DNA from 2 places in the Stenotrophomonas sp. SMYL41 genome. Region 1 is predicted to be linked to the other one. Evidence: riboswitches for the same ligand, from Rfam matches in the RefSeq annotation. Region 1 holds a riboswitch; the other holds the start of a gene.
What was found. A riboswitch is a leader RNA that binds a small molecule or an ion and turns the genes downstream of it on or off. The one in region 1 is predicted to bind glycine.

Region 1 (16,038 bases):
CATGCCACGGGCCTGCAGCTGCCAGCTGCCCAGCTGCCAGGACGTGCTGCGCGTGCGCTGCAATCGGGCCGCCTTCGCACTTGCGCCCTGGGCGTGCGATACCGCCGCATCCGCATCCTCCAGGCCATAGCGCCTCGTCACGCGGGTATCGACCAGCGTTGCCCCGGCGGCACTGTCGACCACGAAGCGCAGCGGTTCGGCGCGTCCGTCCAGCAGGACGGCCACTGCCGGATGACCACCCTGCATCCACATCGGCAGCACATGTTCGGGGCCATCGGACGCCAGCGCAGGCAGCGGCGCAGCAAGCAGGGACAGGAGGATGAGGCGCAAGGGAAATCTCCGCAGTGATCATGGGCACCCATTGGCGCGCAGCGGCGTATCGCGGGAATATCGCTGTTGATACCGTCCTGATACAGACCGGCCCGATACTGCCCGCATGACGACTCCCGCCCGTGTCATCGTTGTCGACGACGACGCCAGCATCCGCGATGCCATCGCTGATTGCCTGCTGCTGCATGGCTTCCTGGTGCGGGTCGCGGCGGACGCGACGGCGCTCGACGTGGTGCTGAAGAGCGAACGGCCCGACCTGATCATCCTCGACTGGATGATGCCCGGCGAGGACGGGCTTTCGGTCTGCCGCCGGCTGCAGGCACGGGCCATCCCGATCCTGATGCTGTCGGCGATGGGAAGCGCGCCGGATCGGGTGATCGGACTGGAGATGGGGGCGGACGACTACCTGGCCAAGCCGTTCGATCCGCGGGAGCTGCTGGCACGGGTACGCGCGCTGCTGCGCCGCCAGCACAAGCTGCGCGCGCAGGTGACCAGCGAACTGCGCTTTGCCGGTTGGCGACTGCTGCCTGATCAACGCCGCCTGCTGGCACCGGACGGAAACGAACTGATGCTCAGCCGCGGTGAGTTCAGCCTGCTGCTGGTGCTGGCCGAACGCCCCGGGCGGGTGCTGGGGCGTGAGCAACTGCTGCAGCTGAGCCGCGGTGAACCCAGTGACAGCGTCGATCGTGCGGTCGACCTGGCGATCAGTCGGCTGCGACGCAAGCTGGGACAGGCCTCACCCGGTGCTGAAGCCTTGGTGCAGACCTTGCGCGGTGAGGGCTACCGCTTCGAGGCCGAGGTACAGGTGTTGTGAGCAGCCGGTGGCCGACGGCGCGCTGGATCGCGATGCTGGCCCTGGCCAGCTTGTTGCTGGCGACCCTGGTCAGCGTGGCCGTGGTTGGCTGGATGCCCCGGCCCGCGCCTCCGCCGATGCGGTTGGACCAGGCCGTGCAGGTGCTGCGCGGGGAGCAGGCCGCAGCGCCACTGGGCCTGCATCTGGCGACGCAGGATGCGCCTCCACAGGGGAGTGCCAGTGACTGGCTCACGCAGTTGGCGGCGCTGCAGATGGGGCTGCCGGCGAAGGAGGTACGCCTGGTCTGGAGCGGGCAGGGCAAGGCGCCGGACGTGCAGGTCATCGAGGGTGGGGCCGTGCTCGATGCCACGGCGCGGGCCGGTGTACTGAAGGCGCAGGCGGCGGTACTGAGCGCCATGCAATGGCCGCCGTTTGAACTGGGCGTACGCCAGGCCGATGGCCGTTGGCAGGTGGTCGGCAGCGATCACAGCGATCTGGCGGCTTGGCGCCGCCAGGTAGTGCTTGCGCTGCTGGCTGGTGCGGTCCTGCTGGCGCCGCTGGCGGCGTGGGCATCGATCCGGCTGGGACGCCCGCTGCAACGCCTGGCCGAAGCCAGCGCACGGGTGGACCTGCAGGCCGCAGCCCCTTTGCCGGATGACGGCCCACGCGAGGTACAGATGCTGGCCGCTGCGATCAGCACCGGTCGCGATCGCCTGCATGCGCAGGCACAGGACATGACCCACATGCTGGCCGCCGTAGCGCATGACCTGCGCACGCCATTGACCGGGCTGCGCCTGCGCGCCGAGTTCGCCCCCGCGTCCCAGGCGGCGCGGATGGTGGCCGACATCGAGCGCATGGATACGATGATCGAGCAGGTATTGGACTACGCACGCGGTGAACTGCAGCCGTTGCAGATGCGCAGTCTGGATCTGGCCGCGCTGCTGGAGGACTGCGTGCAGGCGGCGCTGCTGCGCGGAGTCGGCATCTCCCTCCAGGGGCCGGACACGCTGCGCTGGAACGGCGATGCGCTGCTGATCCGGCGCGCGATCGACAATCTCGTCGACAACGCCGAGCGCTACGCCGGGGCCGTGGAGCTGCAGCTCGCCATGGCCGGCCACAGGGCGCAGCTGGATGTGATGGACCGCGGCCCGGGCATCGCCGAGGCCGACCGTGCACGCCTGCTGCAACCATTCCAGCGCAGCGAGAGCTCGCGCAGCCGCGCCACCGGTGGCGCCGGGTTGGGGTTGGCTGTGGCCGCCAATGTGGCCAGGCGGCACGCAGGCGAACTGCAGCTACTGCACCGTGAGGGTGGCGGGCTGATCGCGCGCCTGCTGCTGGGACCGTTCGCCTGAGAACCGGTGTGGTCTACAGATGACGGCTTCCCGCATGTATGATTAGGCGCCTAATTACATCGCGCGCATGAGATGATCGAAACCAAGCACCAAGCGCTGCTGGAGGAAGCGCAGCGACGCGGCCACGCCAACATCGCGCAGCTGCGCCTGTGCTTCCGGCTGCTCTCGCTGTCCTCGTCGATCGATCGCGACTGCGCTGTCCGGCTTGCACCGCACGGGCTCAGCGAGGGTCGGTTCATCGTGCTGTTCCTGCTGCATGGGGCCGATGGCGCGCTGCCGCCGCATGAGCTGGCCGCGCGATCCGGTGTGACCCGCGCCACCATCAGCGGCCTGCTTGATGGCCTGCAGCGCGAAGGCCTGCTGCTGCGTCGCAGCGATGCGGAAGATGGCCGTCGCCTGCAGATCGTGCTGACAGCAAAGGGTGCGCGCTTGGCTGAAGCGCTGTTCGAGCAGCACACACAGTGGATCGGCGGCCTGTTCAACGGCCTGGATGCTGGTGAACAGCTACAGCTGTCGCAGCTGCTGCACAAGGTCTGGCAGCACACCGACGCCGGGCGCGGGAGCGGGGCATGAGTGCGATGTCTGCACATCGCCTGCATGCGCTCAACAGCGGCAGCGTTGCGACGACCCATCTGGCCGAGTGCCTGGCGGTGGACTTCGGTGAGTTGCTGCGGTGCGTGGCGCCGTTGCTGGAACCGGAAGCGCTGCAACGCATGCGCGATGCCGCGGGCAAGGGCATCACACAGCGCATGGCCTTGGCCGCGCAGTTGCTGCGTGAGGCGGGGCAGGGAACGCCCGCGCTCTGGCAGCATCACAGCTGCGATACCGTGCGCGGCTGGGCCTGTTATCTGATCGGCAGCGATGCTCGCGCAACGTTGGCAGAGAAGCTGCAGCAGATGCGCACGCTGGCCGATGACCCACACTTCGGCGTGCGCGAATGGGCGTGGCTGGCGCTGCGTGCCGACATTGTTGCCGCACCACTGCAGGCGCTGGAGTACCTGCAGCCGTGGACGCAGGAAGGATCGCCCAACCTGCGCCGCTTCGCCTGCGAGGCACTGCGCCCACGCGGTGTCTGGGCCACGCACATCGCCCTGTTCAAGCAACATCCGGAACAGGCCGTGGCGCTGCTGGAAGCACTGGCCGATGACCCGGAACGCTATGTGCAGGATTCCGTCGGCAACTGGCTCAATGATGCCGGCAAGACACAGCCGCAGTGGCTGCGCGATCTCTGCGCGCGCTGGCAGCGCGAACACGACAGCACCGCCAACGCCTGCATCCGCAAGCGCGCGATGCGCTCGCTGCGGTAGTGCCGGCCGCTGGCCGGCAATTCCATGATCCTCAAGGAAGAATCTTCGCTGCAGCAGCGCGGTGCACGCCCACCGTGCCGGATTCACGGCAGGGCCGGCACATGCGCCTGTCACCCGGACGCGGTAAACAGTGCATTGCCCATGTCCATCCGCAGGGAAGTTGATCATGCAGAGCACGCTCCAGGTCACGCTGTTCGGCCCGCTTGGCGACAGCCCGGCATTGCAGTTGCCGGGGCTGGAAGGGCCATCGGTCGCCATCCCGGAAGCGGCCCTGCGGCGGTTGGTCTCCGACCTCTACACCGCCCGTTCCCTGCTCAACCCCGAGCAGCTGGATGAGGCCAGGCAGGAGCTGGATCGCGTGCTGGAGCGCTGGGCCGACATCCACGAAGGGCTCCTGCTGGACGTGGAAGTGCATGGCAGATGAGCAACATTGGCTGGCTGCTGCCGGGTAGGCCGCGCTGGAGCGCACCTCACTGAACCGTGTCCCCAGTTGCGGATGAAACATTTTGCACTGCGCAAAAGCTGTGTTATCAATACAACCCATGAACGCAGCCGCCACCCGCTTTTACTGGTATTACTTTCCGAAGCCACTGGCGGAGGAAGGACTGCGCTCACCCTGAAGAAAGCTTCAGACGCATTCCCGAAAGCCGCCAGCGAACCTGGCGGCTTTTTTCATGCCGCCACGCTGGGGACCCCCAACGTTCCGGAGATCTCCCGCAATGCCCCCGCACACCGACGACCTGCGTATCCGCACCATCGAACCGCTGACACCGCCTGCCCAGCTGCTGGCGATGCTGCCCTGTGACGATGAAGCCTCCGACACCGTCAGCGCCTCGCGCGCGGCCCTGCACCAGATCCTGCATGGCCGTGACGACCGCCTGGCGGTGGTGGTGGGCCCGTGCTCGATCCACGACCCGAAGGCCGCCATCGAGTATGCCCAGCGCCTGAAGCCGCTACGTGACGCGCTGGCCGGCGAACTGGAAATCGTCATGCGCGTGTACTTCGAGAAGCCGCGCACCACGGTGGGCTGGAAGGGCCTGATCAACGATCCGGACCTGGACGGCAGCTTCAGGATCGACAAGGGCCTGCGCATCGCCCGTGGCCTGCTGCGCGACATCAACAAGCTCGGCCTGCCGGCCGGTGTCGAATTCCTCGATGTGATCTCGCCGCAGTACATCGCCGACCTGGTGGCGTGGGGCGCGATCGGTGCACGCACCACCGAAAGCCAGGTGCATCGCGAACTGGCTTCGGGGCTGTCATGCCCGGTCGGCTTCAAGAACGGCACCGATGGCAACGTGAAGATCGCCGCTGACGCGGTGGGGGCGGCGTCCAATCCGCACCACTTCCTGTCGGTCACCAAGCAGGGTGGCACCGCCATCGTATCGACCACCGGCAATCCGGATTGCCATGTAATCCTGCGTGGCGGCAAGCAGCCGAACTACGACGCAGGCAGCGTTGCCGACGCCTGCCAGGCGCTGGCCAAGGCCAAGCTGCCCACGCGCCTGATGATCGACGCCAGCCACGCCAACAGCCTGAAAAACCCGGAGAACCAGCCGAAGGTGATCGAGGACATCGCCGTTCAGCTGGAAGACGGCGAACAGCGCATCGTTGGCGTGATGATCGAGAGCCATCTGGTCGGTGGCCGCCAGGAACTGGTGGAAGGCCAGCCGCTGGTCTACGGGCAGAGCATCACCGATGGCTGCATCGACTGGGACACCACCGTGACGGTGCTGGAGCGACTGGCTGCGGCGGTGCGCGCCCGTCGCGACGTAGAGGTGTCCGAAGCCGCCTGAGTGCGGCACGTGTGTGGATGGCGGCCAGCGCCTGCGGGGGTGCGGCCGCGATCAGGGCCGGCCGGAGTTGGAGACCGGCCCATCTGCACCGGCGATGCGCCTGGCGCTGCGCACCAGCGACAGCGCCAGGTACATCGCCGGGGTGGTGCAGCAGATCCACGCCGTCGAACCCCGTGCTCGGCGAACGCGAACTTCAATGCACTTCGTCGTGGTACACGAACTTCGGCATTTCCCAGCGGTAGTGGATCGCCAGCAGGCGCAATGCGAAGCCGCCGCCCAGGCAGCACAGTATCGCGGTGGCATCGGCCACTCCCCAGTGCAGCAGCAACAGATAGGCCGCACCGGTCAGCAGCGCGATGATCGCGTACAACTCTTTCTGGAAGATCAGCGGCACCTCGTTGCAGAGGATGTCGCGCAGCACGCCACCGAACGCGCCGGTCAGCATGCCGGCAATCAGCACGATGGGCATGGCATGGCCAGCCTCGCGCGCAATCGAGCAGCCGATCAGGGTGAACGCGATCAGGCCCAGCCCGTCGAGTACCAGGAAGGTGCGGCGGAAGTGGTGCATCCAGCGTGCGATCCAGGTGGCGATCAGCGCCGCGCATACGGTGAAGCCCAGGTACTCGGGATGCTTCACCCAGCCCAGCGGGTAATGGCCAAGCAGGATGTCGCGCAGCGAGCCGCCACCGAGGGCAGTGACGCAGGCGATCATGACCACGCCGAACAGGTCCATGCGGCGGCGGCCGGCGGACAGTGCGCCGGTCATGGCTTCGGCGGAAATGGCGATCAGGTAGATGATGGACAGCAGCATGGGGACAGGCTCCGGGCGCGGTGGGGCCGGCCATGCGCCACTATCGCCACTGCCTGCGCAATGACGGGATGACGATGACCGGTGCCGCTCCCGCTGTCCTTTTGCCTGAGAGTTCAGCGGCGTAGGCCGCGTGCCCCTTCGGCGGATCGTCCCGGGCGTGCCCGGTGACCTCTCTCCAGCTCGGCGAGTCGAATGCATGGTTGGTGGGATTCCAGCCCACCGGCCTGAGCGATCATGGGAGCCTGCGCCTTCGGCGGGCGCCAGCGCGGCGCCTCTCTCCTGCATTCGGGCGCCAGTATATCCGCTGCAGTGCAGCACGGCATAATCCGGCCATGGCCCCGTCCCTCCGCCCGTGGTTCCTGTACCTGCTCGAATGCCGCGATGGCAGCTATTACGCCGGCATCAGCACCGACGTGGACGCGCGTTTCGCCGCCCACCAGGCCGGCAAGGGCGCGCGCTACACCCGGGCCCGGCCGCCGCTGCGGGTACTGGCCGTGCGCGAGTACCCGGACCGGGCCGGCGCCTCACGCGCCGAATGGCAGCTCAAGCAGCAGCCGCGCGAACGCAAGCTGGCCTGGCTGCAGGCACCTGCCGAGACGCTTCTGTAGATCTACGCCATGCGTGGATGGGCCTGCCCGGCCCATGCGATGATCGCCCCGCGCCCAGAGCTGGAGACCCGGATGTCCACGATCGCCCTGCTGTTCGCTCTCTCCGCAGCAACCAGCCCTGCCGCCGACCCGGTCACCCTCGCGGCCATCGAAGCCACCTGCCACGACTACGTCGATGGCCAGCTGGAGGCCGACCCGAAGCGTGTCGACCGTTCCCTGCACCCGGACCTGGCCAAGCGCGCGGTGCTCGGCGATACACCCGACGAACGCCTGGGCCTGCGCCGCATGTCGAAGGAAGAGCTGGTCTCGTTGACGAAGCAGGGCGCGCTGAAGACCCCGAAGGATCAATGGGACCGCCGCTGCACGGTGCTGGACGTGACCGGCAACGCGGCCTCGGTACGACTGGAAACCCCGTGGTTCGTCGACTACTTCCACATGGGGCGCTTCGACCAGCGCTGGGTCATCGTCAACGCGTTGTGGTACCCGAAACCGAAGGCGCCGTGAGCGATGCGTGCTGCGGGCAAGGCATGGCTCTCCGTCGTCGTGCTGGTCACCGGCATCGCACTGCTGCCTGGCCTGCTGTACCTGCTTGGACTGGCGCTGGTGGAAGGTCGACCGAACCCTGCCGACCGCACGCCCAGTGGTGTGGCCGCATGCAGCAGTGAACCGCGGGCGGGATACCAGACGATGAATCCCTGGCGCTTCGCCGCGCAGCTGTTCGATACGAACGCGAGGCAGAAGAAGGTGCCTGAAGTGGAGCGCGAGGCTTACTGGATTGCCCGACGCCACCTGTGGCGGCAGCCTCGGCACGGCATGCTGCGCTGGCATCTGAGCAGCACCGCGTTGACGATCTGGATCACCCGGCATTGGAGTACCGCACAGATTGCCGACACCGCGAGGAAGGAAGATTTCTGCCGGGCATGGTCGAGACGGCGGGTGCCGGGTGGCCCGATGAGGCAGCAGAGCCACGCCATGCGTGGCTGAGCTCCATGCGGCCTGCACAGACATGCATCCACGCATGGCGTGGATCTACTCCCAGGCAGAGCACCCCTATCCGTCTTCGGTCCTACCGCCTCGGCCGCCGGTCTTCCTGGTCATCACCGAAGATGATGCGCGCGCTGCGCTGGTAGCTCCAGTACGCCACGGCCCAGTTCAGCAGCACCACGATGCGGTTGCGGAAGCCGATCAGGAAGAACACGTGCGCGGCCAGCCAGAACCACCAGGCCAGGATGCCTGAAAGCTGCAGCCGGCCCAGGTGCACGATCGCGGCCATGCGACCGATGGTGGCGAGGTTGCCGTAGTCGGCGTACTTGAACGGCCCCGGTGCGGCTTTGCCATGCAGGCGCGCGCGGATCACCCCGGCCACGTACTTGCCCATCTGCTTGGCGGCAGGCGCCACGCCGGGTACCGGCTTGCCATTGGCCTGGTTCAGTGCGGCCAGGTCGCCGGCCACGAACAGCTCCGGGTGATCGGGCAGGGTCAGGTCCGGCTGCACCTGCACGCGGCCGGCGCGATCCAGTGGCACGTCCAGCGTGCGCGCCAGCGGTGACGCGGCCACGCCGGCGGCCCAGACCACGGTGCGGGCCGGCACGAACTGCTCACCGAGCTTGAAGCCCTGGCTGTCGATGTCGCTCACCGGGGTACCGGTCAGCACTTCCACGCCCAGCTTTTCCAGCTGCCGGCGCGCCTTCAGCGAAAGCACTTCCGGGAACGAGGACAGCACGCGCGGCCCAGCCTCGACCAACCGCACCTTGGCGCTGGCCGGATCGATGTGGCGGAATTCGTTGCGAAGCGTATGCCGCGCGATCTCGGCCAGGGTGCCGGCCAGTTCAACACCGGTGGGACCGCCACCGACCACCGCGAAACTCAGCCATGCGGCCTTCTTCGCCGGGTCCGGCTCGGCCTCGGCGCGCTCGAATGCCAGCAGCAGCTTGCGGCGCAATGCGATGGCATCGTCCAGGGTTTTCAGGCCGGGGGCATCATCGGCCCACTGGTCGTTGCCGAAGTAGGCGTGGGTGGCGCCGGTGGCCAGCAGCAGGCTGTCGTAGTCCAGCGTGCTGCCATCGGCCATGCGGATCTGCCGGGCCTGCTTGTCGATGGCGACCACTTCGCCGAGGCGGACTTCCACGTTGCGCTGGTGGCCGAGGATGTGGCGCAGCGGCGCGGCGATATCCGGCGCCGACAGGCCGGCGGTGGCCACCTGGTACAGCAGCGGCTGGAAGAGGTGATGGTTGCGGCGGTCGACCAAGGTGATGCGCATGCGTTCGCGGGCCAGGGCACGGGTGGCCCAGAGGCCGGCAAAACCGCCGCCGACAACGACCAGGTGGGGAACGCGCTCGCGACTCATCGACTCACTCCAGTGGGGGCATTGGGGGAAGCGCCTGGCATCTTCGCACGGCGGCTGCCTGTCACGTCAGCGCCCGCGTGGATCGGCGATACTCGGGTTCAGGCAACGGCCCCTGAGGAGCCCATGAGCGAACCGGAAAAGCGCATCGCCCTGTTGATCGACGCCGACAACGCGCCGGCCTCGAAGATCGACGAGGTCCTGGCCGAAGTGGCCCGCTACGGCGTGGCCAACGTACGCCGCGCCTATGGCAACTGGAAGAGCCCGCGGTTGAAGGGCTGGGAAGCCGTACTGCACGAATATGCGATCCGCCCGATCCAGCAGTTCGCCTACAGCAAGGGCAAGAATGCCTCGGACATGGCGATGGTGATCGATGCCATGGACCTGCTGTACGCGCGCAACCTTGATGGCTTCGCCATCGTGTCCAGCGATGCCGATTTCACCCCGATGGTGATGCGCCTGCTGACCGACGGCGTGAAGGTGTATGGCTTCGGCGAAAAGAAGACGCCCGAACCGTTCGTCAACGCGTGCTCGAAGTTCACCTACCTGGAAGCGCTGGGCCAGACCCATGCCAGCGTGCCGGATGCCGAGCAGGCATCGAGCGAACAGGCATCGAGCGACCCCGTCGCCAATGATGATGCACGCCCACGCAAGAGCGGGGCGGAGATGCGCAGCGATACGCGGCTGGTGAAGATGCTGCGCCGTGCGGTGTCTGCGGCCGAGGGCGAGGACGGCTGGTCGCACCTGGGGCCGGTCGGCAGCCAGATCGGCAACCAGGCCTCGTTCGATCCGCGCAACTACGGCTACGGCAAGCTCAGTGATCTGCTGGCGGCCATCGGGCTGTTCGAACTGAAGAAGGACGGCAAGTCGTCCTACGTGCGCGCGCTGCCGAAAAAGAACCGCTAGTGCCGGCCGCTGGCCGGCAACGCCCAGGTGCCAGATCCGGCTTCCGCCACCCACACTCCATCTCCGATCAGGCGTATCGTTGCCGCTCGCATTGCCAGCAAGGAAAACCCGCATGTTGAAGATCTGGGGCCGCCGCAATTCCAGCAACGTCCGCAAGGTACTGTGGTGCGCCGAGGAGATCGGCCTGCCGTATGAGTCCATCGAAGTCGGTGGCAGCCACGGTGGCACGCAGACGCCGGAATACCAGGCAATGAACCCCAACAGCCTGGTGCCGGTGATCGAAGACCACGGCCTGCCGCTGTGGGAATCGAACGCCATCGTGCGCTACCTGAGCGCGCGCTACGCACTGGGCACCCTGTATGCCGAAGACCCGATGCAGCGCGCCCAGGCCGAGAAGTGGATGGACTGGAGCACGTCGCGGATGGCACCGCTTTACAGCGACCTGGTATGGGGCATCATGCGCACCGCGCCAGCCGACCGTGACGAAGCGCGGATCAATGCCGCCATCGTGCGCGCCGGTGACTACCTGGCAATGGCCGATGCCACCCTGGCGAAACAGCCATGGTTGTCGGGCGAGACATTCGCGATGGGTGACATCCCGCTGGGTTCGCTGATCTACGCCTGGTTCGAACTGCCGATCCAGCGCCCGGAGCTGCCGCACCTGGCCGAGTGGTATGCGCGCCTGCGCGAGCGACCGGCCTACCAGCGCGGCGTGATGACGCCGCTGACGTAAGCGGTGGCGTTCGGGGTCAGAGCCCTTTTCTGCGAAAAGGGATCCGACCCCTGGCCATCGGGGTCGGATCCCACCCAGCGGGTGGGCTCCGACCCTCAATACAGATCCGTCGGATCCACGTCCAGCGACCAGCGCACCTTGCGGGCTTCCGGCAGCGCATACAGCCGCGGCACCAACTGCGAAAGCACACCATGCAGCGGCGGCCGCTGCACGGCCGACAGCAGCAGCTGCGTGCGCTGGTAGCCGGCACGCCGCGGCATCGGCGCCGGCATCGGCCCGTAGGCTTCGACCACGTTCTGCTCGCCCAGCAGTTGCCGCGCGGCCAGCAGGAACGCGTTGGCGTGCTCCACCTGCTGCGCTTCGGCACGCATCAGCGCCAGGTGCGCGAACGGTGGGAACCCGGCGGCTTGGCGCTGGTTCAACTCGGCCTGCGCAAACGGGTGGTAGCCACCACTCACCAGCGTTTCCAGCAGCGGGTGCCCGGGATGGTGGGTCTGCAGCCAGACCTCGCCGGGGTCACGTGCACGCCCCGCGCGACCGGCCACCTGGATCAGCTGCTGCGCCAGTTTCTCGCTGGCGCGGAAGTCGGCGGAGAACAGCCCTTCGTCGATGCCCACCACCACTACCAGCGTCAGCTTGGGCAGGTCGTGGCCCTTGGCCAGGATCTGCGTGCCGACCAGGATGCCGGGCTGGTCGCCCAGTTTCGCCAGTTGCTGTTCCAGCGCGTCGCGGCGCGAGGTGGTGCCGCGGTCGATGCGCACCACCGGGAAATCGGCGAAGGCCGCGGTGAGGTGCTCTTCCAGGCGTTCGGTGCCGATACCCTGCGGCTGCAGCGCCAGGCTGCCGCAGGCCGGGCACGCCAGCGGCGCCGGTTGCCGCGCGCCGCAGTGGTGGCATTGCAGGCGACGACCGCCACCATGCACGGTCATCGGTGCATCGCAGCGCTGGCACGGCGCGGTCCAGCCGCAGTCGTGGCACAGCAGCACCGGCGCATAGCCGCGGCGGTTCTTGAACACCAGTACCTGCTGGCCACGCTGCAGGTGCTCGCCGATGCCGGCCAGTACGTCGGCCGACAGACCGTCATGCAGCGGCCGCTTGCGCACATCGAGGATGCGCACGCGTGGCGGCCGTGCATCGCCGGCGCGCTGCTTCAGGCGCAGGTGGGTGTAGCGCCCGGCGTAGGCGTTGTGCAGGGTTTCCAGCGAGGGCGTGGCGCTGCCCAGCAGAACCGGAATGCCCAGCGACTTGGCCCGGACCAGGGCGAAATCGCGCGCGTGGTAACGGATGCCGTCCTGCTGCTTGTAGCTGCCGTCGTGTTCCTCGTCGACGATCAGCAGGCCGGCCTGGGGCAACGGCGTGAACACCGCCGAGCGGGTGCCGACGATGACGCGCGCTTCGCCGCGTGAGGCCGCTGCCCAGACGCGCGCGCGCTCGTTGTCGTTCAACCCCGAATGCAGCGCATGTACCGCGATGCCCAGGCGGCCGCGGAAGCGTGCCAGTGTCTGCGGGGTCAGGCCGATTTCCGGCACCAGCACCAGCGCCTGCCTGCCTTGTGCCAGGCAATGGATGATCGCCTGCAGGTAGACCTCGGTCTTGCCGCTACCTGTCACGCCATCCAGCAGGAACGGCTGGAAGCCGTCGGCGGCATTGATCGCGGCCACGGCCTCGGCCTGGTCCGGGTTGAGCGTGGGGCCGGGTAACGGCTGCGCGTGTTGGGGAGCCACGCTCAGCGCGACGCGCTCGGCCAGCCCGCGCTTGGCCAGGCTGCGCGCGGTAGCGCGCCAGTCTTCCATGCGTTCGCCCAGCACATCCTCATCCACGATGGCTTCGGCCAGCAGTTCAGCCAGTTGCCGCGGGCGGCTGCCGGCGCGCAGCTTTTCGCGCTGGGCGTGGCCTTCCGCGGTCAGTTGCCAGCCCCAGTGGTGGGTGTCGGGCACGGCCTCGCCATGGCGCAACGGGCCGGGAAGGGCGGTGCTCAGGACCTCGCCCAAGGGGGCGTGGGTGTAGCGCGCCAGCCATTGCAGGCTCTGCCACAGCTCACCCTGCAGCAGCGGCTGCGGGTCGCACCAGGCCAGGGCCTGGCGCAGTCCCTGGCCGTCGTCGGCCTGGCCATGCCCCACCACCACACCGACCAGCTCCCGGTTGCCGAACGGCACCTTCAGGCGGCAGCCGACCGCGACCGCAGGGCCATCGCCCTCCGGCGACAGGTAGTCGAACAGGCGGGGCAGGGGGACGGGCAGGGCGACCTGCAGGGTCGGAATCGGTGAAAGCATCGGGCCAGTGTAACGGCCCATGCGCGCGCGAATGGCGGGCGCGGGAGCGCCAGCGCGACGCCTGTTGAATCATAAATGTCACCTAAATATCGGTGTCCATTGGAGATTCAGTCTTATCCACATGTTCTGTGGATAACGTTGTGCGTTAACGGCCAGCGGATGCGCAGAAGGCCGATAGCGACGGCCTCATGCTCGGGTTGGTCAAAAAATCGCCATATGATAAAGGCCTTCAAAATCAAGTGGTTGGGTGTGAAACAATGCTGAAACAGAGTGGATTCAGCTGGATGGCCCAGTTTTTCGCTGCGGGGGCGTGGTGCTGTGCACAACCTGCAGCACGAAGTGCCTGTGGGCGCAAGTCCTACGGGCATCGATGGCCTGCCGCTATCATGCCGGCAGACCTTTGGAGTGACCGATGACGGCTGTGCCCGCCCCTGTTTCCTCGACCGCGGCCGGCGCGCTGTCGGCGTTCCTGCGCGGTGTCGAGCGCCGTGCCCTGGTGGTCGCTGAACTGCAATGCGGCGATGCTGCGCGCGCCGAACAGACCCTGGTGGCGGTGATGCGCGCCTTTGCCGCCGTCGCCAGCGACCTGCCGATGGCGCAGTGGCCGACCCGTTTCTGGACCCTGCTGGGCCAGCGCCAGGCGCTGCGCGAGCCGGTGGGTGGGCAGTGGGCACCACCGTTGGCCGCGCTGGGTGCAATGCAGCCGCTGCCGCGCCTGGCACTGCTGCTGCGGGTGGGCGGCAGCCTGGACGAGGGCATCGCCATGCGCGTGCTCGACCAGGACGAGGCCGGTTACCAGCACCTGCTGGCCGACGCCTGCCCGCGTGATGCCCACGGCCAGCCCGATGCCTCGGCCTGGCGCCAGTTGGCCGAACAGGTGCAGGCGCGTATCCGTGAGCTGCCGGCAACGCGCCTGCAGCAGCTGCAGCAGCCAGCCGCACCGGCCGCCCACAATGAAACCCCGACCTCGAGCTGGCGCACACCGCAGCGCGATCAGCGTGCCACCGCCGAAGGCACGCGCCGTCGCACGAACGCCAAGCCGCGCTGGCGCGGTCCGCTGATCCTGCTGGTGACCGTGGCGGTGTTGCTGGCCGCTGCGCTGGGCTGGCGCTACTGGCAGGGGCATTCCTTCGGCAGTGATGCACCGTTGCCGGAGGGCGTGGTGGGCGAAGCCGGTCCGGTGACGGTGGAATCCCTGCCGCCGAGCAAGGTCAACGCCACCCCGGATGCCACCACGGCCCAGGCCGCGGACGACGCCACGATGCTGGCCGATCGTGACTACCCGCTGGTCGCCGATGCCGACCTGTATGCGTGGACCGCCGCGGGCGGCCCGCTGCCGGTGGATGAATCGCAATCCAAGCCGAGCCGGCCGGAGCCGGCCAGCGCCACGCTGGAAACCGCTGCTGCCGATGAATAAGCCCGTGTTCGCCAGCCTGTTGCTGGCCCTGCCGTTGTCGCTGTCCGCCGCACCGCAGTCGTTGAGCGTGCCGTTGCCGCCAGCTGTTCCGGGAAGTTCGCCGGCCGCGCCGGCGCCGGCCACTGCAACCCCTGCTGGATTCACCCAGCTCGATGCGCAGCAGCAGCGCCAGCGCCGCGCCGACTACGCTGCCTGGCGCGCGTTGCCGGAAGGAGAGCGCGAGCGCATCCGGCAGGCGGCTGCGCGATTCAATGCATTGCCCGCAGACCAGCAGCAGCGCCTGCGCCAACAGTTCCACGATCAGGACCAGGCGTTCCGCGACGGGTGGCGGCTGGGCCCGCAACTGGGCCTGGAATTCCCCAAGCTGCATGGCCTGTTCGGCTTCGTGCCGCCGGAGCAGCGCGAGACCGCGCTGGCCGTGCTGCGCCAGCTCAGCCCGGCGCAGCTGGCCCAGCTGACCCTGGTCGCGCAGCGCACGCCGCCGCAGGAACGCGACACCGTGCGCAGCGCCTTCCTCGCCGTGCCCGCGGCCGAACGCGACAGCTGGCTCAAGCGCCAGGCTGGCCAGTAGAAAAGGGGACGGAGGGGATTAAGTCGTTTCAGGCCGGTTAGTGCCGGATGCGACTTAATCCCCTCCGTCCCCTTTTTGTGTGGGGCTGCTGAAACCCAGCATTCACGCCATGTCATGGGAATGCACGCGCCGCCCGCGTAAGATGGGCGCCCGCAACCCGGTGCCTGTGCCCTTCGCGCGCAACCGCAGTTCGCGTCAAGCACCTTATGTCTACTGCAACCTCCACGCCGCGCTTCAGCAAGGAAGTCGGCGCCACCGGTCTGCTCGCCCTGCCGCTCGTGCTGGGCCATGTGTCCACCGGTCTGATCTCCTTCGTCGACAACGTGATTGCCGGCCACCACGCCACGGCCACACTGGCCGCCGTCACCATCGGTACGGCGCTGCTGTGGCTGCCGATGCTGATCCCCATCGGTACCCTGATCTCGCTCACTGCCTCGGTCTCGCAGCTGCATGGCGCCGGCCGCGAGCGCGAGATCGGCCCGCTGTTCCGCCAGGCACTGTGGCTGGCGCTGGGCCTGGGCCTGATCATGTTCACCTTCCTCACCGTGGTGCCGCCGCTGCTGCCGGCATTCGGCATCGCGCCGGACATCGTGCCGGGTGCGACCGCGTTCCTGCATGCGGTGCGCTGGGGCGGGCCTGCGCTGACCCTGTATTTCTGCATGCGCTATCTCAGCGAGGGCATGCATTGGACGCTGCCAACCATGTTGCTGGGCTTCGGTGGCCTGCTGGTGCTGGCACCGATGGGCTATGTGCTGGCCAACGGCAAGCTCGGCTTCCCGGAAATGGGCGCCGAAGGCCTG
Region 2 (16,038 bases), on a different contig from region 1:
CGAGGCCGCGGCCAACCTTGCCTGGACTGCCTGCAGCAAGGGCTGCCCGTACGCCGCCTGCCCGCGCGGCAACCAGACCAGCTCGGCCGTGGCCGGCGCCTTCAGGGGAACCGCATCACCGGCCTGCGCCACTTCCAGCAGGGCCAACGTACGCGGCGGATCCACCATGGCCGCCAGTTCCTCGAGAATGCCGGCCACGGCCGGCAGCGCGGTCTCGTCAGCCACCAGCAGCACCTGGCCAACGCCGGCCGGCGGCTTCCATTCCCAGCCCTCGCTGCTGTCGGCACAGTCGGCATCCGGGGCCAGCAGCACCACACGGTCGCCCGGCCGTGCATGCATGGCCCAGCGCGAGGCGGGGCCGGTCACGCCGTGGATGACGAAATCGACGTCGACCTCGCCCTGCTCGGCGCGCAGCTGGCGGATGGTGTAGGTGCGCATCGGCGGGCGCTGGTCGTCCGGCAGGGCCCGATAGCGTGGATACCAGTCCTCGCCGCTGGGGACCTGCGGCACCTCCTGGCCGGGCAAGGGGAAGAACACCTTGATGCGCTGGTCCGGGCCTTCGGTCTTCATCCGCGCCACGTCGGCACCGGTGAACACCATGCGGTCCAGGGAAGGGGAAAGAACGCGGCGCTCCTTCAGCGCCACCTCGAACAGGCGGTAGGTCTGCTGCGCAGCCATGGGGGTACCTCATGCAACGACAGTGGATCGGCTGGCTGTTGTGCACCCGTGCACCGGCTGGCTGGAGTACCCAGCCTAGTCCGGTGGTTTCCCGTCGCAAGTGCTGCGGGCGTCACGGCCCGCCCTACCCCTGCACGCTGCTCAGTGACCTGTGCTGGCCGCCTGCGCCGTGTGTTCGCGCTGGTGTTCCCAGTACCAGAACACGAAGCCGGCGCCGAAGAACGCCGCCTGGCCCAGCGCCAGGTGCAGCGGGCTGGCGCTGAGCAGCGGTGACACCACGCCGGCCACCACGGTGCTGATCATCAGCTGCACGAAGGCCTGCAGCGACGAGGCCAGGCCGCGCTGGTGCGGGTACATGTCCAGCACCGCCAGCGCCAGGATCGGGAAGATCAATGCCATGCCCATGCCGCCCAGGAAGATCGGCAGCACCGCCCACGGCAGCACGAACTGCGGCGCCAGCGCCACGTAGCCGACGTTCAGCACCACCGACAGCGCGCACAGGCCGAAACCGATGGCGACCTGGCGGGTGGGCGTGGTGTGCCCGGCCATGCGCCCGGACAGGAACGAGCCGGTGGTCATGCCGCCGATGGTGGGGATGAACAGCCAGGCGAAGCCGCCCTCGCCCAGATGCAGGTGCTGCATCACGAACACCGGCGCCGAGGCGATGTACAGGAAGATGCCGCCGAAACCGATGCTGCCGGCCAACGCCAGGCGCAGGAAGCGCGGGTTGAAACCGATGCGCACGTAATCACGCATCAGCACGCGCGGCGACAACGGCACCCGGGCCTCGACCGGGTGGGTTTCCGGCAGGTAGCGTGCGGTGGCTGCCAGCAGGACCAGTGCGAACACCACCAGGAACCAGAAGATCAGCGGCCAGCCAGCACCGCTGAGCAGGATCCAGCCGCCGATGATCGGCGCGATGGCCGGGGCGATGCCGAACAGCATCGACACCTGGCTCATCAGCCGCTGCGCGTCATGGCCGTGGTACAGGTCGCGGATCACCGCCCGGCCGACGATCATGCCGACGCCTGCAGACAGGCCCTGCAGCGCGCGGAACGCCAGCAGCGTGGTCAGGTCGGTGGACAGCGCACAGCCGACCGAGGCGCCGACGAAAATCACCAGGCCACCGAGGATCACCCGCTTGCGTCCCCAGGCGTCGGACAGAGGGCCATGCGCCAGGCTCATCAGGCCGTAGAACAGCAGGTACACGCTGATGGTCTGCTGCACCGCCACCTCGTCCACCGCCAGGCGCTGGGCCAGCTGCGGGAACGCCGGGAAGATGGTGTCGATCGAGAACGGGCCGAACATGGCCAGGCCGGCGAGCAGCAGGGCCATGCGGCGGGTGGAAGGAGCAACAGCGGCGGTCATGGGGAAGGCGTCCGGCAGGGCCATGCGCAGCACGCACGGCGGGCGCCGATCCCCTTCTGCAGGGACGGCGCCAGATGAATTCGGGTATCCGCCCATCATAGGTGGGGATTGCGCCTGATGCCATGCAGCGGTGCACAAAACGCACGGCCGGGCCATCGGCCATTCAGGCGCAACGGCCGGGCCCGGAGGCGGCTGGCGCGCCCGCAACGGGCTATAATCGGCGGGCAACACGGTGGGAGAAGCGGAACACCGCTGCCGAAGGCGCAACGCCCGTAATCGCTCAGGCCCGATACCACCCGTAACACAACTCTGGAGAGACCGGTTCGATCCGGCGCCGAAGGGGCACGAAGCTGCGGTCCGCCGCGCTTTTAAACTCTCAGGCAAAAGGACAGAGGGGCGCCCCGCAGACCGCCGACCGGCGGCTTGTGCCCGTGCGTGTGCCCTTTCCTGACGGATCCTTCGCCATGTCCCAGAACACCCCTTCCCTGCGTGAGCTCGAGCATCATTCCGCGTTCGTCGAGCGCCACATCGGCCCCAACGATGCCGAGATCGCGCAGATGCTCGACGTCGTCGGCCACGCGTCGCTGGATGCGATGACCGATGCCATCGTACCGGCCAAGATCAAGTCGCCGGCGCCGCTGGCACTGCCGGAGTCGATGACCGAAGTGCAGGCCCTGGCGAAGATCCGTGCGATCGCCGACAAGAACACCGTGCTGCGCAGTTTCATCGGCCAGGGCTACTACGGTACCCACACGCCGAACGTGATCCTGCGCAACATCCTGGAAAACCCGGCCTGGTACACCGCCTACACCCCGTACCAGGCGGAAATCTCGCAGGGCCGCATGGAAGCGCTGATCAACTTCCAGACCCTGTGCGCCGACCTCACCGGCATGGAAATCGCCAACGCCTCGCTGCTGGACGAAGCCACCGCCGCCGCTGAAGCGATGACCCTGGCCAAGCGTTCGGCCAAGTCGAAGTCGGACACCTTCTTCGTGCACGACGCCGTGCACCCGCAGACGCTGGAACTGCTGCGTACCCGCGCAGAACCCATGGGCATCGTGCTGCGCGTCGGCACCCCGGCCGAAGCGCTGGAAGCGGAAGCCTTCGGCCTGCTGCTGCAGTACCCGGATACCTTCGGCCAGGTCGGCGACTACAAGGCGCTGGTCGATGCCGTGCACGCGCGCGGCGGCCTGGTGGCCGTGGCCACCGACCTGCTGGCCCTGACCCTGCTGGCCGCCCCGGGCGAATGGGGCGCGGACATCGTGGTCGGAAACAGCCAGCGTTTCGGCGTGCCGTTCGGCTTCGGCGGCCCGCACGCCGCGTTCATGGCCTGCCGTGACGCCTACAAGCGCTCGATGCCGGGCCGCCTGATCGGCGTCTCGGTCGATGCCCAGGGCAACCCGGCCTACCGCCTGACCCTGCAGACCCGCGAGCAGCACATCCGCCGCGAGAAGGCCACGTCCAACATCTGCACCGCACAGGTGCTGCTGGCGGTGATGGCCTCGATGTACGCCGTTTACCACGGCCCGGACGCCCTGACCCGCATCGCCCGCCGCACCCATCGCCTGGCCTCGATCCTGGCCGCCGCGCTGCGCAACGCCGGCGTGCAGGTCGGCGGTGACTTCTTCGACACCCTGCATGTCACCGGCGTGCATGCCGATGAGATCCACGCCAAGGCCCGCGCCGCCGGCTACAACCTGCGCGCGATCGACAGCGACTCGGTCGGCATCAGCCTGGACGAGACCGCCACCCGCGCCGACGTGGTCGCGCTGGCTGCCGTGTTCGGTGCCCAGGCCGACGTCGACGCGCTGGATGCCAGCACCGCCGATGCACTGCCGGCCGGCCTGCTGCGCCAGTCCGCGTTCCTGACCCATCCGGTGTTCAACACCCACCACAGCGAGCACGAACTGCTGCGCTACCTGCGTTCGCTGGCCGACAAGGACCTGGCGATGGACCGCACGATGATCCCGCTGGGCTCGTGCACCATGAAGCTCAACGCCACCGCCGAGATGATCCCGGTGACCTGGCCGGAGTTCTCGCAGATCCACCCGCTGGTGCCGGCCGACCAGGCGCTGGGCTACAAGGAGCTGATCGACACGCTGGAAGCGATGCTGGTGGAATGCACCGGCTACGACGCGGTCAGCCTGCAGCCGAACTCCGGCGCGCAGGGCGAGTACGCCGGCCTGCTGGCGATCCGCGCCTACCACCGCTCGCGCGGCGAAGACCACCGCGACATCTGCCTGATCCCGGACTCGGCGCACGGCACCAACCCGGCCTCGGCGCAGATGTGCGGCATGAAGGTGGTGGTGACCAAGACCGATGCCAACGGCAACGTCGACGTGGAAGACATCCGCCTCAACGCCGAAAAATACAGCGACCGCCTGGCCGCGATCATGATGACCTACCCGTCCACGCACGGCGTGTTCGAGGAAGAGGTGGTGGAGATCTGCGAGATCATCCACAAGCACGGTGGCCAGGTGTACACCGACGGCGCCAACATGAACGCCCTGGTTGGCGTGGCCAAGCCGGGCAAGTGGGGTTCGGACGTTTCGCACCTGAACCTGCACAAGACCTTCTGCATCCCGCACGGCGGTGGCGGTCCGGGCGTCGGCCCGTGCGCGGTCAAGGAGCATCTGGCCCCGTTCCTGCCGGGCAAGCTGGGTGACAACGGCCCGGTCGGCATGGTCAGCGCAGCCAGCTTCGGCAGCGCCTCGATCCTGCCGATCAGCTGGATGTACATCGCGATGATGGGCCGCGACGGCCTGCGCAAGGCCACCCAGGTCGCGCAGCTCAACGCCAACTACATCGCCAAGCGCCTGGCCCCGCACTTCAAGACCCTGTACACCGGCCGCAACGGCCTGGTGGCACACGAGTGCATCCTCGACGTGCGCCCGTTGGAGAAGACCAGCGGCATCGGTGCCGAGGACGTGGCCAAGCGCCTGATCGACTTCGGCTTCCACGCCCCGACCCTCAGCTTCCCGGTGGCCGGCACGCTGATGGTGGAGCCGACCGAGAGCGAATCGCTGCACGAACTGGATCGCTTCATCAACGCGATGATCCAGATCCGCGAGGAAATCACTGCGATCGAAGACGGCCGCCTGGACCGCGAGGACAACCCGCTGAAGAACGCGCCGCACACTGCCACCGCAGTGACCGCCAGCGAGTGGACCCACGCCTACCCGCGCGAACTGGCCGCCTTCCCGCTGGCCAGCCTGAAGCAGAGCAAGTACTGGCCGCCGGTGGCGCGTGTCGACAACGTGTACGGCGACAAGAACGTGATGTGCGCCTGCATCCCGGTCGATGCCTACAAGGATGATGAAGTCGAGGCTTGATTCCTCACTGCATCGGCAACGAAAACGGCCCGCGCGAGCGGGCCGTTTTCGTAAGGGCGCGTGGACCAAGGCCCGCACCCACACACATCGGATCACGGGTCAGGCATCTGCCCCAGGCTCAACTGCCATGACACGCCGAAGCGGTCCTGCACCCAGCCGTAGCGGTTGCTGAAATCGTAATCGCCCACCGGCATCAGCCAATGGCCGTCCTCGCCCAGCACGCGTGCGGCTCGTTCGAACTGCTCGGCGCCGGAACACTCGACGAACAGCGAGATCGACGGCGAGAAGGTGAAATCGTGCACGTCCAGGCTGTCGAAGCACAGGTAGTGGGTGCCACCGAGCAGGAAGATGGCCTGGCGGACCTGCCCGGGCACGCCAGCGCCGGCCCCCTCGGGGTGGCGTTGCAGGGCCAGCAGGCGGAAGTCGGCAAAGGCTTCGGCGTACAGGGCCAGCGCGGCCTCGGCCTGGCCGGTGAACATCAGGAAGGGACGGCTGCGCAGCATGCGGTGCTCCTGTTCGACGGGCCGATGACGACCCATGCGATCAGGATGGCACGGCGGATGTGCAGCCCCCGTGGTAGTGCCGGCCGCTACCCGGCAGCTTCCATCAAGCCTCGCGCATGCGCCGTGCGATGGCGCTGCTGGCGGCGATCGTGGCAGTCAGCGCCACCATCGACAGGAACTGCAGCCGGGTATGCGCTTCACTCAGCAGCAGCCCGAAGATCAGCGCCAGGATCGCCAGCGCACACACGGTCAGCCACGGGAAGCCGGCCATGCGGAATGGCAGGCGGGTACCCAGGCGATCCGCACGCCTACGCAGCACCAGCTGCGAGACAAGCGACAGCGTCCACACCAGCAGGCAGGTGGAGCCGACGATGTTCAGCAGCACCGGCAGCACTTTGTCCGGGAAGAGCAGCTCCATCACCGTGGCGGCAAATCCGAACAGCACGCTGGCCAGCACGGCGATCACCGGCACCTGGCGCGGGTCGGTCCAGCCAAGCACGGCCGGGGCTTCGCGGCGCTGCGCCAGCGAATACATCATGCGCGAGGCTCCGTAGAGGTTGGCATTGAGCGCCGACAGCAGCGCGATCACTGCAATCAGGGTGATGGCGGTACCGGCGCCCGGGATGCGGGCGATGTCCAGCACGGCGGCGAACGGCGACTTCAGCGCGTCGCTCGTCCACGGCACCACGGCGATGATCACGCTCAGCGAGCCGATGTAGAACACCAGGATGCGCCAGGCCACGGTGCGGATGGCCCGGGCAATGCTGCGCTCGGGATCTTCGGTTTCAGCCGCCGCAACGGCCACGATCTCAGTGCCGCCAAAGGCAAAAACGACAACCAGCAGCGCCGCGCCGATCCCGGCCAGGCCCTTGGGTGCAAATCCGCCGTGCTCGGTGAAGTTGCTCAGGCCTGGCGAGGTGACCTGCGGCAGCCACCCCATCAGCAGCGCCACACCGATGGCGATGAAGGCCAGGATCGCCGCCACCTTGAGGATGGCGAACCAGAATTCGAACTCGCCGAAGTTCTTCACCCCGAGCAGGTTGATCGCGGTGAAGAACAGCATGAACGCCAATGCCGCCATCGGTACCGGTATCGCCGGCCAGACGGTAGCCAGCAGCCCGGCGGCGCCCACCGCTTCGGCGGCGATCACGATCACCAGCTGCACCCACCACAGCCAGCCGACCGTGGCGCCGGCCGTGGCGCCCATGGCATCGGCGGCGTACACCGAGAACGCACCGCTGGTCGGCTTGGCCGCCGCCATCTCGCCCAGTGCGTTCATCACGATGATCACCAGCGCACCGGCTACCAGATACGACACCAGCACCGCCGGGCCTGCGGCCTGCACACCCACGCCCGAGCCGAGGAACAGGCCGGCACCGATGGCGCTACCCAAGCCCATCATGATCAGCTGGCGGGGCTTGAGCGAATGTCCGAGGCGGGACGGCGAAGCGGTCGGAATCGAGTTGGGCATCGGCGGGGCTGGCGGCGGGCTACAGGGGCGACACCTTACCCTGTCCCGTGCCCACGGGGATAGGCACAGCGCAGCAGGCGGCTCAGGCCAGCGCCGGCTCGCCGACGTTCCCACCGATACGGGCACGGTAGGCGCGTGGCGAAAAACCGGTTTCAGCCTTGAACTTGCGGGTAAAGGCACTCTGGTCGCTGAAACCGCAGGCCTGGCCGATGCAGGCGATGCTGTCGTCGCCATGCAGCAGGTGCATGGCCATCTGGATCCGCAGCCGGGTGAGCACCTGCTGCGGGGTCATCTGGAACACCTTGCGGAAACTGCGCTCCAGCTTGGACAGCGAGAAGCCGGTGATGTCCAGTAGCGTCTGCATGCGCACGTTCTCGGCGTAGTGCGCGTTGAGATGGGCCAGCGCCAGCCGCAGCTGCTCGTACTGGGTGCCCAGGCTGTCCTTCTGCCCCAGGTCGCGGGAGATGCCGATCAGGCCCTCTATGGCCCCGTCGACCACCAGCGGGCGCTTGCAGGTCAGGCACCAGCCCGGTTCGCGGTTGGCGAACAGGTGCAGCTCCATCAGGTTCTCGATCACCTCGCCGGACAGCACGCGGGCATCCTGGTCGACGTAGTCCGCACTGAGGCCGGTCGGGTAGATCTCGGCCGCGGTACGGCCGATCACGTCCTTGCGCGCGCGCAGGCCCAGCCGCCGCAGCATGGTCTGGTTGACGTGGGTATAACGCCCCTGGCGGTCCTTGATGAAGAACAGCACATCCGGGATGGCGTCGAACAGGGCTTCGATGTCGGCGGGCTCGACTCGCATGTAGCAAGCATACCCGAGCCTGCTTTTGCCTGTACGTTCACCTTTGCCGGACCTTGGTTTAACGGGTCCGGTTCCAGTGTCGTGGTTCCCTTTGATGATCCGGAGCCACCATCCATGGCCGCCAGCAAGCCGACCGGCAAGCGCGCAACCGCCCAGACCGAGAACGATCGCCGGGGCAATGGCGATGAACTGCACCAGCAGGCCGGGGGCAGCCACCCGGCGATGACCACCGACCAAGGCATCCCGGTGGCGGACAACCAGAACTCCCTGCGGCAGGGACCTCGGGGACCCACACTGCTGGAGGACTTCATCCTGCGGGAGAAGATCACCCACTTCGACCATGAGCGCATCCCCGAGCGCATCGTGCACGCACGTGGCAGCGCGGCACATGGCTACTTCGAGTTGACCCGATCGCTGGCGGCCCACAGCCGTGCACGCATCCTGACCGAGGTAGGCGTGAAGACGCCAGTATTCACCCGCTTCTCGACCGTGGCCGGTGGCGCGGGCTCGGTGGATACCCCGCGCGACGTGCGCGGCTTTGCGGTCAAGTTCTATACCCGGGAAGGCAACTGGGATCTGGTCGGCAACAACATCCCGGTGTTCTTCATCCAGGACGCGATGAAATTCCCGGACCTCGTGCATGCGGTGAAGATGGAGCCTGATCGTGCCTTTCCTCAGGCCGCCTCCGCCCACGACACTTTCTGGGATTTCATCTCGCTGATGCCCGAATCGATGCACATGATCATGTGGGCGATGAGTGATCGCGCCATCCCGCGCTCGCTGCGCATGATCGAGGGTTTTGGCGTGCACAGCTTCCGCCTGCTGAACGAGGCGGGTGACTCGACCTTCGTGAAGTTCCACTGGCGGCCAAAGCTGGGCATCCAGTCCACGGTGTGGGACGAAGCGCTGAAACTGCAGTCGGCCGACAACGACTTCCATCGCCGCGACCTGTTCGAGGCCATCCAGCGCGGCGACTTCCCGGAATGGGAACTGGCAGTGCAGCTGTTCACCGAAGAACAGGCCGACAGTTTCCCGTTCGATCACCTGGATCCGACCAAGATCATTCCCGAATCGCTGGTGCCGTTGCAGGTGATCGGGCGCATGGTGCTGGACCGATGGCCGGACAACTTCTTCGCCGAGACCGAGCAGGTGGCGTTCTGCCCGGCCAATGTGCCGCCGGGCATCGACTTCAGCAACGACCCGCTGCTGCAGGGCCGCCTGTTCTCCTACCTGGACACCCAGCTGCTGCGTCTGGGCGGGCCGAACTTCCACCAGATCCCGGTGAATGCCCCGAAGTGCCCATTCGCCAATCACCAGCGCGACGGCCACATGCAGATGCAGGTGCCCAAGGGCCGCGTCGCCTACGATCCCAGCTCGCTGCAGGACGACACACCGCGCGAGACCCCGAGCGGCTTCCGCAGCCACGCCAGTGCGGACGACGGTCGCAAGGGGCGCACCCGCGCGGAGAGCTTCGCCGACCACTACAGCCAGGCGCGCATGTTCTTCCGCAGCCTTGAAAAGCCGGAGCAGGCGCACCTGGCATCGGCGCTGGTGTTCGAACTGTCGAAGGTGGAAACGCTGAAGGTGCGGGTACGGACCGTCAGCCATCTGCGCAACATCGATGACGCATTGGCGCAGCGCGTGGCCGATGGACTGGCGCTGCCTGCCCTGCCCGACCCGGCGCCCACCGCCACCCCGGCACGCGACATGCCGCCGGCCCCCGAGGTGCGCGTGATCGGCCGCACCAAACCCACCCTGCAGGGGCGCTGCATTGGCATCCTCTTCGATGAAGGTTCTGACGCCCGCATGATTGCCAGCCTGAGCAAGGCCGCGCGGAAGGCGGGAGCGGACGTGAAGCTGGTCGCGCCGAAAGTGGGCGGCGCCACGCTCAGCGACGGCACGTTGCAGGCGGCCGATGGACAATTGGCCGGCACCCCATCGGCTGTGTTCGATGCGGTAGCCGTGGTGCTGAGCCTGGAGGCGTCGAAGGCGTTGTCCAAAGAGAGTGCCGCCATCGAGTTCGCCAGCCAGGCGTGGGCTCACCTGAAGGCCATCGCCAGCGACACGGGCGGCCAGGCGCTGCTGAAGGCAGCAAGAGTCGGCAACGACGCCGGCATCGTCGAAGCGGAGGACGTCAAGGGGTTCCTGGCGGCGGCCGCCACCCGCCAGTGGGCCCGCGAACCCAAGCTGCGACTGCTGGCCTGACCACACGACAGGAGAACCGTCATGCCCCGTGGTGACAAATCCGCCTATACCGAGAAGCAGAAGCGCCAGGCCGAGCACATCGAGCAAAGCGAGCGTGATCGTGGCGCAAGCGAAGGCACGGCAGAACGCATTGCCTGGGCCACCGTGAACAAGCAGGACGGTGGCGGCAAGCGCAGCGGCAGCGCACGCAAGGGTGCGAAGAAGGCGACCCGCAAGACGCCTGCCAAGAAGGAGCCTGCCAGGAAGTCGGCCACGAAGAAGGCCACAACCAGGACGACGGCGAAGAAGGCACCTGCGAAGAAGACGGCAGCCAAGAAGGCGGAGGCAAAGAAGGCACCGGCTCGCAAGACAGCCACGAGGAAGGCCACGAAGAAGACGGCGGTCAAGACGGCGAGTTCGGCCGCCTCGCGCAGTGCTGCCGCAAAGAAAGCGGCGAAGAGCCGTGCGGCGAAGAAGACCGTCCGCAAGGTGGCGGCGAAGAAAGCCGCGCGTACCCGCGCGCGCGGCTGAGCCTGCCGATCAGGACGACAGCGTTCTCATCCACGCGGCGACTTCGGCTGCGGCTGCGTCAGCGCGTGCTTGAAGCAGCAGATGCGGCCCCTCCAGCGAAACATGCCGGGCGCCGGGCAGCAACACCTGCAGCTCGGCCACGCTGGGTGGCCACAGCAGGCGGTCCTGCAGGGCATGCAGGCATAGCGTCGGCAACACCAGTTCCGGCAGCAGTGCACGAACATCCACCTGCATCGTTGTCGCAGCACGCTGGCGCAGGGTTGCAGCCGGTACCTGCGCGATTGCCAGGCCCAGCTCACGCTGGTTCGCGCGCGTCCGCCATCGCCCCAGCAGCAACCGGGCCATCAACATGAGTGGCGGCAACGGCCACGCCGGAGCCAGTATCCGGGCGCTCGCCGCAGGCAGCGGCACCGGCCGCCGTGCGAAGGTCGCACTCAGTACCAATCCATGCAATCCAGGCTGCCCGGCCGCCGCCAGTTCGATGGCCAGTGGTCCGGCGAACGATTCGGCCAGCAGCACGAAAGGAGATGCCGGAAGCTGCGGGCGCAGGATCGACGCCAACGTGGTGTAGTCCTGTGGCCCCTGCACGGGCATCGACAATATCCGCACCTGCACGCCGTGCGCCTGCATCGCCTCTACGAAACGTGCCGACAGCAGGCCGGTGCCATCCAGGCCTGGCAGCATCACGACCGGCGGCAGCAGTGCATTCATCACGTCGACCATCCTTCATGCCTTCCCGTGGGAATCACTGCCCTGCAGCTTCACCCATCGGCCCGACCTTCGGAAGTGCACAGCCGCGAACGCCGCGCTACCCTGCTGGCCCCGACGGAACGGAGAAGGCGGCATGCGCAAGCCACGCTGGCTCAGCTGGACCGGCATTGCCATGTGCGTACTCTATCTCGCACTGACGGTCTGGTGGGTCCACGATGCCCAGGCCTACAGCGATCCCAAGAGCGCCTACATCTTCATGCAACTGCCGGTGATGCTGCAGACCGTTGCGCTAGACGCCATCGGCATGGGCGCATGGCTTTCCGGAAAGAGCTGGACAACCATCTACCTTCTGGTGATGCCCCCCACCCTGGCTGTGCTGTATGTACTGGGGGCCATGCTCGGCAGCGTTCTGGAGCAATGATGGCCGTGCTTCCCACTGCCTGCGCCGGCCATTGAAATACGGCCGCCCAGGGCGGCCGTATTCCTGTCACTGCGCTGGCAGCAGCTCAGGCTGCGCGACGCGGCACAACCGACGCTGCTTCGCCTTCCACCTTGAACACCGACACCGAGGTGGTCAGCGCATGCGCCTGTTCTTCCAGCGCGCGGCTGGCGGCGGTGGCTTCTTCCACCAACGCGGCGTTCTGCTGGGTCACCTGGTCCATCTGCACCACCACCTGGTTGACCTGTTCGATACCGGCGGCCTGCTCCTTGCTCGCCGCAGCGATGTCGCTCATCAGCTGGGTCGTGCGCGAACTTGCCTGTGCCACGCGCGCGATCGCGGCTTCGGATTCAACGGTCACTGCCAGGCCGCTCTTCACCTTGGCAGCGGCGTCTTCGATCAGCTCCTTGATCTCCTTGGCGGCGACACCGGCACGCTGCGCCAGCGTGCGCACTTCGCTGGCGACCACGGCAAAACCGCGGCCCTGCTCACCGGCACGTGCGGCTTCCACCGCCGCGTTCAGCGCCAGGATGTTGGTCTGGAACGCGATGCCGTCGATCACCGTGGAGATCTCCGAGATGCGTGCCGACGACTGGTCGATCTCGCCCATCACCGACGCCATCTGCGCCATTGCCTGCTCGGTCTCGCGCACCGCGGCACCGGCGGCATGCGCTTCACTGTCGGCCTGACGGGCCAGTTCGGCATTCTGGCGCACGGTGGAGGTCAGTTCCTCCATCGATGCAGCGGCCTCTTCCAGGTTCGCCGCCTGCTGCTCGGTGCGGCGCGACAGGTCGTTGTTGCCGGCGGCCAGTTCCTGTGCCGCATTGTTGATGCTGTCGGCAGCCACCTGGATGCCCCGCACGATGCCGGTCAGCTGCGCGGTGGTGGTGTTGGCGTCGTCGCGCATGCGAGCGAACACACCGTCGTACTCGCCGTCCATGCGTGCGGTCAGGTCACCGTGCGAGATCGCGCGCAGCACGTCGGAGACATCGGCGATGCTGGCCTGCGAACTGGCCATCATGCCGTTGAGGTGCTCGACCATCGCCTTGAACTGGTACTGGAACGCAGCGGCATCCCCGCGCATGCTGAAGTCGCCGGCGCGCGCGGCGCGGGCCAGTTCATCGATCTGCGCGTTGATCGCCATCAGGCTCTGCTTCACTGCCGCCAGGGTGCGGGTCAGCGTGCCCTTCTCGCCCGGGTAGTCCGGCAGGTCGCGGCTGAGGTCGCCGATGGCGTAGCGCTGCATCACCTCGGCCATCAGCAGTTCCACCTGCACGTGTGATTCGACCAGGCTGTTGGTCGCCTGGACCATGCGGCCGAAGTCACCGGGGAACGCACCTGCATCCATGCGATAGCGGATCGCGCCGGCCTCATGCTGCTCGGCCATCTGCAGCTGCGCGCCGATCGCGGCCTGCACACTCTGCCGCACGCTGGCCATGGCTTCACCCAGCTGGGTCAGTTCGTCACGACCGCCCAGGCGGAACTCCTGGTCCAGCTGGCCCTTGGACAGGCGCTCGGCCAGGTTCACCGCGCGGGCCAGCGGGCCGGTCAAGCTGCGGCCGATCATCACCGAGGCACCGATGCCGACCAGCAGCGCGACGCCGCCCAGCACCAGCAGCTGCAGCAGGCTGCGCTCACCCAGGCGGATCGCCTCGGCGGCCGCATCGCGGCTTTCCTTCTCTTCGAAGTCCACGCCATCGGACAGGGCCTTGTTCCAGCCGTTGGCCGCGTCCTGCACCGGGCCCAGGGTCAGCGCCACGGCGCCCGGGTAGTCGCCCTGCTCCATCAGTTCGCTGGTCTGCTTGTTGAGCGGGCGCGCGATGGCACGCTTGGCGGCGATGGTTTCGGCGATGGCCTTGCCGTCGGCGTCACTGGGCAGGGCCTGGTAGGCGGTCCAGCTGGCCTCGTAGCGTTTGACCAGATCGGCGATGCGCTGCTCGTCGCGGCCACGCTCGTCACCCTGGCGGATCAGCATCTCGCGGCGCACCACCATCATCTGGTTGTTGGCATCGAGCATCTGCGACAGCAGGCGCACCTTGGCCACGCTGACGTCGACCACCTGCTGCATCGCGCGCTTCTGCACGACACTGGCGGTCGCGCCAGTGGCCACCACGGCAGCAACCAGCAGCAGCAACAGGCCAAAGCCCAGCCCAAGACGCCAGGCAACCCTGACGTTCCTCAAGTAGTTCATGGGGGTATCCAAAACGGGGGGATGCGCCCTTATCGGCGACACGGCAGGCAATCTTGATCGCTGCCCATCGACGGCGTCGGCCACTGTTCACCTTGGTGAGCGTCCGCCCAGCGGCACCTGTCCGCAGGAACCGGCCGCAATGGCCATGGCTGCTCATGCGGGCATCAGATGCCTTTCACGGTGGCTCGGCGCCGGCTGCGTGCAAGGTGATGGCGTACCTGCTGGAGATCCCAATGCCCTCATCTGTGTCCCGATCCACCTTGCTCGCAATCTCGCTGCTGGCGTCGCCGGTCTTCGCGCAGGCGCCGCCGGCCAACTTGCCCGCCCCCATCGCCGAAAAGGCCGGACCGGACACCGCCCCGCGCTCCGCGCTGCATGCCCAGGTCCTGCTGGATCGCGCGAATTTTTCCCCCGGCCAGATTGATGGCGAGGTGGGTAGCAACCAGCGGCGCGCGGTGTCGGGCTTCCAGGCGGCGCATGGGCTGACCGTCTCGGGTGAACTGGACGACGCCACCTGGAAGGCCCTGCAGGCTGATACGGTCGGGCCGCTGGCCAGCTATACGCTGACTGCTCAGGATGTTGCCGGTCCGTTCCAGGCCACACCGAAAGGGCCCGCCGCCCAGGCCAAGCTCAAATCGCTGGGTTACGGCAGTGTGGAAGAGGCCCTGGGCGAGCGTTTCCATGCCTCCCCTGGTCTCCTGAAACTGCTCAACCCTGGCGTGGATCTGAGCAAGGCGGGCAGCCGCATCCAGGTACCCAACATCGCGCCAGGCGCATTGCCGAAGGCCGCGAAGATCGTGGTCGACAAATCCGACTCCACCCTGCAGTTGCTGGATGCACAGGGCAAGGTGATCGCGCAGGTGCCGGTGTCATCCGGCAGCCAGCATGACCCGCTTCCGATCGGCGAATGGAAGATACTCGGCGTCTACCGCGACCCGCCGTTCCACTACAACCCCAAGCTGTTCTGGGATGCGCGCAAGGGCGAGAAGAAGGCCACGCTGCCGCCAGGCCCGAACAATCCGGTCGGCCGCGTCTGGATCGACCTCTCCAAGCCGCACTATGGCCTGCACGGTACGCCCGAACCCGGCCATGTCGGCAAGACTGAATCGCATGGCTGCGTGCGCATGACCAACTGGGATGCGCTGCGTGTGGCCGATGCAGTGGATACCTCGGTATCCGTGGTGATGCAGGAGTGAGCCGATGCGTCTTTCGCAGCTGATCGTGCTGGGCGTTCTGCTGGGGCTGGGTGCAGGTTGGTGGCTGCGCCGCGATGCGGGTGAACCGGTAGCCGCCTCGCTGCCGGCAGCGCCATCGACGGTGGCCGCTGCACCGGTGAAGCAACCTGTCGCGCCACGCGCAGTGGCCCCACCTGCCATCGCTGCGCCGTCGGCCACGCGGGCTGCGGATGCACCGTCCGGGCTGCTGCTACCGGTACAGGGCGTGGCTGCCTCACAGCTGCGCGACACTTTCACCGAAGCCCGCAGCGAAGGGCGTGTGCACGATGCCATCGACATCATGGCCGACGCTGGAACGCCGGTGCTGGCGGTGGCCGATGGCACCGTGGAAAAACTGTTCGACAGCGCGCGCGGTGGCCTGACAATCTACCAGTTCGAGCCCAGCGGGCGCTGGTGTTACTACTACGCCCACCTGCAGCGCTATGCCGATGGCCTGGCCGAGAAGCAGGTGGTCAAGCGCGGGGACGTCATCGGCTATGTCGGCAGCACAGGCAATGCCAGTGCCGACGCGCCGCACCTGCATTTCGAGGTGCACGTGCTGGGGCCGGAAAGGCAGTGGTGGAAGGGAGAGTCGATCAACCCCTATCCCC

Region 2: linked by a shared signal. The riboswitch ahead of gcvP (aminomethyl-transferring glycine dehydrogenase) and the one ahead of V3B30_RS17625 (trimeric intracellular cation channel family protein) in region 1 are both predicted to bind glycine.

Annotation. Positions count from the first base shown of each region.
Region 1 covers NZ_JAWIRX010000017.1:10,659-26,696, forward strand. The annotation lists gene V3B30_RS17590 (pepsin/retropepsin-like aspartic protease family protein) at 1-330, opposite strand, end outside; gene V3B30_RS17595 (response regulator transcription factor) at 437-1,144, shown strand; gene V3B30_RS17600 (ATP-binding protein) at 1,177-2,475, shown strand; gene V3B30_RS17605 (MarR family transcriptional regulator) at 2,548-3,048, shown strand; gene V3B30_RS17610 (DNA alkylation repair protein) at 3,045-3,782, shown strand; gene V3B30_RS17615 (hypothetical protein) at 3,949-4,206, shown strand; gene V3B30_RS17620 (3-deoxy-7-phosphoheptulonate synthase) at 4,502-5,575, shown strand; gene V3B30_RS17625 (trimeric intracellular cation channel family protein) at 5,769-6,386, opposite strand; glycine riboswitch at 6,472-6,575, opposite strand; glycine riboswitch at 6,589-6,678, opposite strand; gene V3B30_RS17630 (GIY-YIG nuclease family protein) at 6,719-6,994, shown strand; gene V3B30_RS17635 (nuclear transport factor 2 family protein) at 7,067-7,498, shown strand; gene V3B30_RS17640 (hypothetical protein) at 7,502-7,978, shown strand; gene V3B30_RS17645 (NAD(P)/FAD-dependent oxidoreductase) at 8,061-9,341, opposite strand; gene V3B30_RS17650 (NYN domain-containing protein) at 9,465-10,244, shown strand; gene V3B30_RS17655 (glutathione S-transferase) at 10,357-10,977, shown strand; gene V3B30_RS17660 (primosomal protein N') at 11,073-13,250, opposite strand; gene V3B30_RS17665 (hypothetical protein) at 13,663-14,667, shown strand; gene V3B30_RS17670 (DUF3106 domain-containing protein) at 14,660-15,238, shown strand; gene V3B30_RS17675 (MATE family efflux transporter) at 15,445-16,038, shown strand, end outside.
Region 2 covers NZ_JAWIRX010000016.1:2,905-18,942, forward strand. The annotation lists gene V3B30_RS17035 (siderophore-interacting protein) at 1-678, opposite strand, end outside; gene V3B30_RS17040 (multidrug effflux MFS transporter) at 820-2,046, opposite strand; glycine riboswitch at 2,346-2,448, shown strand; gene gcvP (aminomethyl-transferring glycine dehydrogenase) at 2,511-5,378, shown strand; gene V3B30_RS17050 (VOC family protein) at 5,471-5,881, opposite strand; gene V3B30_RS17055 (amino acid permease) at 5,985-7,352, opposite strand; gene V3B30_RS17060 (AraC family transcriptional regulator) at 7,435-8,157, opposite strand; gene V3B30_RS17065 (catalase) at 8,272-10,362, shown strand; gene V3B30_RS17070 (hypothetical protein) at 10,384-10,872, shown strand; gene V3B30_RS17075 (lysophospholipase) at 10,882-11,583, opposite strand; gene V3B30_RS17080 (hypothetical protein) at 11,717-12,004, shown strand; gene V3B30_RS17085 (methyl-accepting chemotaxis protein) at 12,090-14,213, opposite strand; gene V3B30_RS17090 (L,D-transpeptidase family protein) at 14,447-15,409, shown strand; gene V3B30_RS17095 (M23 family metallopeptidase) at 15,414-16,038, shown strand, end outside; gene V3B30_RS17100 (hypothetical protein) at 16,024-16,038, opposite strand, start outside.